One region of the Lysinibacillus sp. FSL K6-0075 genome, then DNA from elsewhere that is predicted to be linked to it. Evidence: a T-box and tRNA genes for the amino acid it is inferred to sense, from the RefSeq annotation. Region 1 holds a T-box; the other holds one or more tRNA genes.

Region 1 (3,381 bases):
TTCCCGTGTAGCCTGTGTAAATTGATAATCATCCATGGATGTTGTGACAAGCTGGATAGTATGATGTAAGCGAGACAATATCCAACGATCTAGTTGTGAGCGTGTACCTGTATTTGTAGCATCGTACGTAAAGCCATCGATTTGGGCATACATTTCATAAAATTTAAACGTATTGTCGAGTGTATCCACTAGTTTAGATTTCGCATCTAGGACAATTTTCTTAGAAAAACGCTTTGGATTCCATGGGGAGCTATCAACTAAAAATGCCCAGCGTAAAGCATCTGCTCCATACTGCTCAATTAACTCAACAGGCTCTAACGCATTGCCTTTACTTTTGGACATCTTCTGTCCATGCTCATCCAGTACATGCCCTAACGATAGCACATTTTTATAAGGTGGTTTTCCTGTAAATAAGGTCGAAACCGCTAATAAGCTATAGAAAAATCCTCGCGTTTGGTCGATTCCCTCAATAACAACATCTGCTGGAAACTGATGATGAAAAGTCGCTCCATCCTCAAAAGGATAGTGCTGTTGGGCAAATGGCATCGAGCCACTGTCAAACCAAACATCGATAACTTCAGGCGTACGTTTCATGTCGCCTTGACAGACAGGACAGGTACAGACAATGTCATCAATAAATGGTTTATGGAGCTCTAATTGCTCATCGACAGTCCCTTTGGCTAATTGTTTTAGTGCTGCAATACTGTTAGGTGCCTCCTCATGAGTGCAGTCCTGACAAATCCATACATTGAGCGGTGTCCCCCAATAGCGATTACGACTAATATTCCAATCCACTAAGTTTTCTAAGAAGTTGCCAAAGCGACCATCCTTGATATGGCTAGGATACCATGTCACCTGTTGATTATTTTGTAAAAGCTGCTCTTTTAATGCAGACATTTTGATAAACCAGCTATCTGTTGCGTAGTACAGCAATGGGGAATCACAGCGCCAGCAATGCGGGTAGCTGTGCTCATATTTTTCTTTAGCAAATAAAAGCTCATTTGCTGCAAGCATCTTAATGATATCGACATCACAGTCTTTCACAAATCGTCCGACAAGCTCAGGTACAGTTTCTGTATAACAGCCTTTAAGATCGACTACATTGACAAAGGACAAATCATTTTGTTGGACCGTTTTATAATCGTCTTCTCCATAAGCCGGCGCTATGTGTACGATCCCTGTTCCACTATGCTCTGTCACATAATCCGCCATGACAACAACATGACCTTTATCGACGGTTATATAGGAAAATGGCGGTAAATAGGAAACACCCGCAAAATCCTGCCCGTCATGCTCACTTAATATTTCCACAGGCTCTGAAAAAACCTTTGATACTAACGATTTGGCGAGGATATATATGTTATTTGCATGCCTTACACGTACATATCGAAGAGCAGGATTCATAGCCAAAGCTACATTGGCTGGTAACGTCCAAGGTGTCGTTGTCCAGCCTAAGAAATATTCGTTCTCATTCTGAAGCTTAAACATTGCAGTAACGGATAAATCTTTGACATCCTTATAGCCCTGTGCCACCTCATGAGAGCTTAAGGATGTTTGACAGCTAGGGCAATAAGGTGAAACACGATGCCCTTTGTATAGAAGTTTTTCCTTGTGAACATGGCTTAAAATATGCCACACAGATTCGATATAGTCATTACTTAATGTTAGGTAAGGATCATCCATGTCGAGCCAGTAGCCAAGCTGCTCTGTAAAGGTACGCCATTTTTGCTCATAGGTAAAAACGCTCTTTTTACATGCCTGAATAAAACGCTCTACCCCGAAGTTTTCAATCTCCTGCTTTCCAGATATGCCTAATGTCTTTTCTACCCCTAATTCCACAGGCAAACCATGTGTATCCCAGCCTGCTTTTCGTTCAACCAAATAGCCTTGCATCGTTTTATAACGTGCCACGACATCTTTTATGGTTCTACCAAATGCATGGCCAACATGTGGTAAACCATTCGCTGTTGGTGGTCCCTCATAAAACACAAAGGGCTGCTGTCCAGCACGATTGCTAACGGATTTGGTGAAGGTCCCTTCTTGCGCCCACAATGCACGAATCCTTGTTTCTCGTTCAACCGTTGTTTCTTTCTTTTGTTCTTTCTGCATATTAGCTCCTCCTATACAAGCAAATTTGTATAAAAGGCATACAAAAAACCCCGTCCCAAGGAAAAGGGACGGGGTTAACCGCGAATACCACCCTAATTCTATTGACACGATGGCCAATAGCACTCAGCAACGTACAATCATACGTGTTCTTTTTAACGGTAGACACCCGGATTAGCTTACTCGATTCAGCTAATCTTCTCAGAGAGGATTTTCATGTAACACCTGCACACCGACTTCCACCAAATGTCGGCTCTCTGTAGAACAAAATGAAACACTACTCTTTCTCATCAACGAATTTGTATGCTTTTATTGTCCTTCATCTTAGCAAATTACCAATTGTCTGTCAACAGTGGACAATCTTAAAAATTTTCGTTGAGACAAGTGGCTATATTTTGATGGAGAACAGCATACCGTGGCTGATGAATGGTTTGAATCAAAAAGCTCTTTAGCAAAGTTTTACTATTGAATAGTACTATTCTGTATTGTTCTTCACTCAGCTGTTCCTTTAACGAGGCTATAGTTAATGGCATTTGCTGCACTAGTTGGATGACTTCATTTTGATTCAGTCCCTGCTCCAGCATCGCGAATATTGGCACTAATAGCCTTTCATCTTCATTATGGATAAAGACGTAATCTGGTTGTAAATAGATGGACCATAATGCATGTAGCAAATCGACACAGGCTGTTTTTAGTGATTTAGGATTTTTCACGAGTTCATCGATAGCATCTGAAACATGTGCCACACTATGCGCCCATCCCTTGCCAGGCACATAGCCTCTTACATCCTTTTCAGAGGTTACATAGGTCAGTAACTTCGTTTGACAGTCCTCTATATTAGCCTTGGATAAAAAATTATCTTGTAGATCCCTTGCTAAAATAAGCGCTACTAATAATGATGTAAAGGAGCGAGTAAAGACCCAATCCGATTCCTTTTCTCCAATTCCCTTAACTAATAAATGGTTTAAGCTGTAATCCCACAGCTCCGTTAAGCAACGATGATCCAGCAAGTTTTTTTCTAAAATCCATTCATAAAAGCTGCTATAAATATAGGTATCCCGTAGCTCACTATCAATAGAACCGATGTGTGCTAGCATGGAATGCACAAGCTGCTCTTGATTCTCTAGCTCCATTGTTGTTTGTCCCTTTTTCAATGCTATTAATCGATCCTTTAATTCTTCTTCCTTCAGTACATCTTGTATCAACTGTTTGACTCCCCTTTGCTTATTTATTTTGATACTCACTTTTTCGGTATATCCCATCTAGCTTCCATCC
Region 2 (3,381 bases), 1.1 Mb from region 1:
CTCCCCGCCAACAGAGACAAATTGATCCGTATTTTTTTTAAAGCTTTCATAATAGCAATTAGCGACATGAGGCTCAACCAATACAAAAGTAACTTCCTGCTCATAGTATTGCTGTAAAAACGCAACTACTGCTCCTGCAAAGGATCCTACACCCGCTTGCAAAAATACATGTGTCGGGGCTAGCTGTATCTGTTCAACAATCTCCTGCACAATGGTTGTGTAACCTTGCATAATCCATAATGGAATTTCTTCATAGCCATCCCACATTGTATCCTGAACCAGAACCCAGCCATTTTTTTGTGCAAGCTGTGAGGTATAACGAACAGTATCGTCATAATTCATTGTCGTAATTTCAGCAAAAGCCCCTTCACTTTTAATATGCTGTAAACGCTCAGCCGCGCTGCCAGCTGGCATATATATTCGCGCTTGAAAACCCAGTTCTCTAGCTGCCCATGCAACACCACGACCATGATTACCATCTGTCGTTGAAATAAATGTTAAATCGCCTACTTCTGCTTTTACTTCCGGAGATTTTAACTGTTCAAACGATAGCTCCTTTATATTCCTCCCAAGCTTATTGGCAATATATTGCGCAATTGCATAAATACCGCCTAATACTTTAAAGGCATTTAAACCAAATCGATAAGATTCATCTTTAACCATGATTTTTTCTACACCCATATATGAAGCAAGTGCCTCAAGATGATGGAGAGGTGTCTGCTCAAATCGCTCATATGTACGCTGAAATTGACCAACCTTCTTTACTTGTTCCAGTGTAAAATATGATAGTAATGGTGAGCCTTGGTTTGTGTTGTCTAGCTGATTGTGCACCCACTTTAATTTTTCCTTCATACCTATCTCCCCCTTTACCAATAGCTTAGTCGATCTAGCTTTAAAATACAAAATTTATTACCAAAATTAAACAGGGGTAGTCAGAGCAAGCAAATATATCAGTTATACATTGGTTTTGGACCTACAAACACCGAGAATTCCAATCTAAACCTCCAGAAAAACAATAAACCCTTACAGGATCTAATTTCTGTAAAGGTTTATTATTATCTAGCTATTTTTAAGTAAATTAAAAAGTGCAGTAGATGTAAATTCATCTACTGCACTTAGTATGACCCGTACGGGATTCGAACCCGTGTTACCGCCGTGAAAGGGCGGTGTCTTAACCACTTGACCAACGGGCCCATGGCGGAGAAGGAGGGATTTGAACCCTCGCGCCGGTTACCCGACCTACACCCTTAGCAGGGGCGCCTCTTCAGCCTCTTGAGTACTTCCCCAAAATAAAAATGGCTCCGAAGGCAGGACTCGAACCTGCGACAACCTGATTAACAGTCAGGTGCTACTACCAACTGAGCTACTTCGGAATAATGGTGGGCCTAAATGGACTCGAACCATCGACCTCACGCTTATCAGGCGTGCGCTCTAACCAGCTGAGCTATAGGCCCTTGGAGCGGGTGATGGGAATCGAACCCACGACATCAGCTTGGAAGGCTGAGGTTTTACCATTAAACTACACCCGCATAAATGGTGGGTCAGGACGGAATCGAACCGCCGACACTTAGAGCTTCAATCTAATGCTCTACCAACTGAGCTACTGACCCATTTCGTCCATGCTAAGCTTGCTCACTCTTTTGCTTCTCATGACTTTTATTTTAAAAATGGCGGTCCCGACCGGGATCGAACCGGCGATCTCCTGCGTGACAGGCAGGCATGTTAACCGCTACACCACGGGACCTTTTGGTTGCGGGGGCCGGATTTGAACCAACGACCTTCGGGTTATGAGCCCGACGAGCTACCACTGCTCCACCCCGCGATAATTTTATGCTGTTTCGAGTTTTTAAAGCACCATTTATAAAAATTTAAAACTGGAGGAGGTAGAGGGATTCGAACCCCCGCGCGGTGTTACCCGCCTGTCGGTTTTCAAGACCGATCCCTTCAGCCAGACTTGGGTATACCTCCGTTACAATATATAAATGGTGGACCTTGCAGGACTCGAACCTGCGACCGGACGGTTATGAGCCGTCTGCTCTAACCAACTGAGCTAAAGGTCCTTAAGATGGCGGCAGAGGGGATCGAACCCCCGACCTTACGGGTATGAACCGTACGCTCTAGCCAGCTGAGCTACGCCGCCAGGATCTTTATACTGGTTAATTTACTTATGGTGGAGCCTAGCGGGATCGAACCGCTGACCTCCTGCGTGCAAGGCAGGCGCTCTCCCAGCTGAGCTAAGGCCCCATAAATTTTTAGGAAATGGTCGGGAAGACAGGATTCGAACCTGCGACCCCTTGGTCCCAAACCAAGTGCTCTACCAAGCTGAGCTACTTCCCGTTGTTCTTTTGGCGCGCCCGACAGGAGTCGAACCCATAACCTTCTGATCCGTAGTCAGACGCTCTATCCAATTGAGCTACGGGCGCATTTAAAATGGTGCCGAGGACCGGAATCGAACCGGTACGGTAGTCACCTACCGCAGGATTTTAAGTCCTGTGCGTCTGCCAGTTCCGCCACCCCGGCACATTTGGAGCGGAAGACGAGGTTCGAACTCGCGACCCCCACCTTGGCAAGGTGGTGTTCTACCACTGAACTACTTCCGCATGTGCATAAGTTTTTTTATCTGGCAATGAAAATAATGGTGCGGGTGAAGGGAGTCGAACCCCCACGCCTTGCGGCGCTAGATCCTAAGTCTAGTGCGTCTGCCAATTCCGCCACACCCGCTTATTATTATTTCAAAAATGGTGAGCCATGAAGGACTCGAACCTTCGACCCTCTGATTAAAAGTCAGATGCTCTACCAACTGAGCTAATGGCTCGAAAAAATGGTGCCGGCTATAGGAATCGAACCCACGACCTACTGATTACAAGTCAGTTGCTCTACCTGCTGAGCTAAACCGGCATATGGTGGAGGATGACGGGCTCGAACCGCCGACCCTCTGCTTGTAAGGCAGATGCTCTCCCAGCTGAGCTAATCCTCCTGGGTACTATGCCTAGCGACGTCCTACTCTCACAGGGGGAAGCCCCCAACTACCATCGGCGCTAAAGAGCTTAACTTCCGTGTTCGGTATGGGAACGGGTGTGACCTCTTTGCCATCATCACTAGACTTTGTTATGTATCTCGTTTTGAAGTTGTTTACCTGTCCTTCAAGACAAGAATTATTGTATAACGTTTTCTAACATTATGCAATACTTTTTTATAAAAAAAAAGAAATTATTACGTTTTGAAGATATTTTTGTTAAGTAAGAGAAATTATTGCCCTGCAAAATATTATAGCAATTGTTGTTTCAAAAGAAAACAATTATTTTATTTTGTATATTTTCTTAACTTATAATCTATTTGAAAACAAGTGAAGAACATAGAAAATCCTCCACTCGTCTTTTC

Evidence for each region. The T-box of region 1 lies ahead of ileS (isoleucine--tRNA ligase). A T-box ahead of a tRNA ligase gene usually reads a tRNA of that ligase, here a tRNA-Ile.
Region 2: it encodes a tRNA-Ile, which carries the amino acid that the T-box ahead of ileS (isoleucine--tRNA ligase) is inferred to sense. The anticodon was not compared.

The regions. Positions count from the first base shown of each region.
Region 1 covers NZ_CP151947.1:2,691,129-2,694,509, forward strand. Annotated here, with positions in the region: gene ileS (isoleucine--tRNA ligase) at 1-2,109, opposite strand, end outside; T-box leader at 2,171-2,409, opposite strand; gene MHB65_RS13215 (DUF2785 domain-containing protein) at 2,469-3,311, opposite strand; gene MHB65_RS13220 (hypothetical protein) at 3,331-3,381, opposite strand, start outside.
Region 2 covers NZ_CP151947.1:3,805,453-3,808,833, forward strand. Annotated here, with positions in the region: gene MHB65_RS18725 (diaminopropionate ammonia-lyase) at 1-852, opposite strand, end outside; tRNA gene MHB65_RS18730 (tRNA-Glu) at 1,122-1,193, opposite strand; tRNA gene MHB65_RS18735 (tRNA-Ser) at 1,196-1,286, opposite strand; tRNA gene MHB65_RS18740 (tRNA-Asn) at 1,297-1,373, opposite strand; tRNA gene MHB65_RS18745 (tRNA-Ile) at 1,378-1,454, opposite strand; tRNA gene MHB65_RS18750 (tRNA-Gly) at 1,456-1,529, opposite strand; tRNA gene MHB65_RS18755 (tRNA-Phe) at 1,535-1,610, opposite strand; tRNA gene MHB65_RS18760 (tRNA-Asp) at 1,669-1,744, opposite strand; tRNA gene MHB65_RS18765 (tRNA-Met) at 1,748-1,822, opposite strand; tRNA gene MHB65_RS18770 (tRNA-Ser) at 1,876-1,968, opposite strand; tRNA gene MHB65_RS18775 (tRNA-Ile) at 1,984-2,060, opposite strand; tRNA gene MHB65_RS18780 (tRNA-Met) at 2,067-2,140, opposite strand; tRNA gene MHB65_RS18785 (tRNA-Ala) at 2,169-2,244, opposite strand; tRNA gene MHB65_RS18790 (tRNA-Pro) at 2,261-2,337, opposite strand; tRNA gene MHB65_RS18795 (tRNA-Arg) at 2,347-2,423, opposite strand; tRNA gene MHB65_RS18800 (tRNA-Leu) at 2,432-2,520, opposite strand; tRNA gene MHB65_RS18805 (tRNA-Gly) at 2,526-2,600, opposite strand; tRNA gene MHB65_RS18810 (tRNA-Leu) at 2,637-2,721, opposite strand; tRNA gene MHB65_RS18815 (tRNA-Lys) at 2,740-2,815, opposite strand; tRNA gene MHB65_RS18820 (tRNA-Thr) at 2,823-2,898, opposite strand; tRNA gene MHB65_RS18825 (tRNA-Val) at 2,902-2,977, opposite strand; rRNA gene rrf (5S ribosomal RNA) at 2,988-3,103, opposite strand.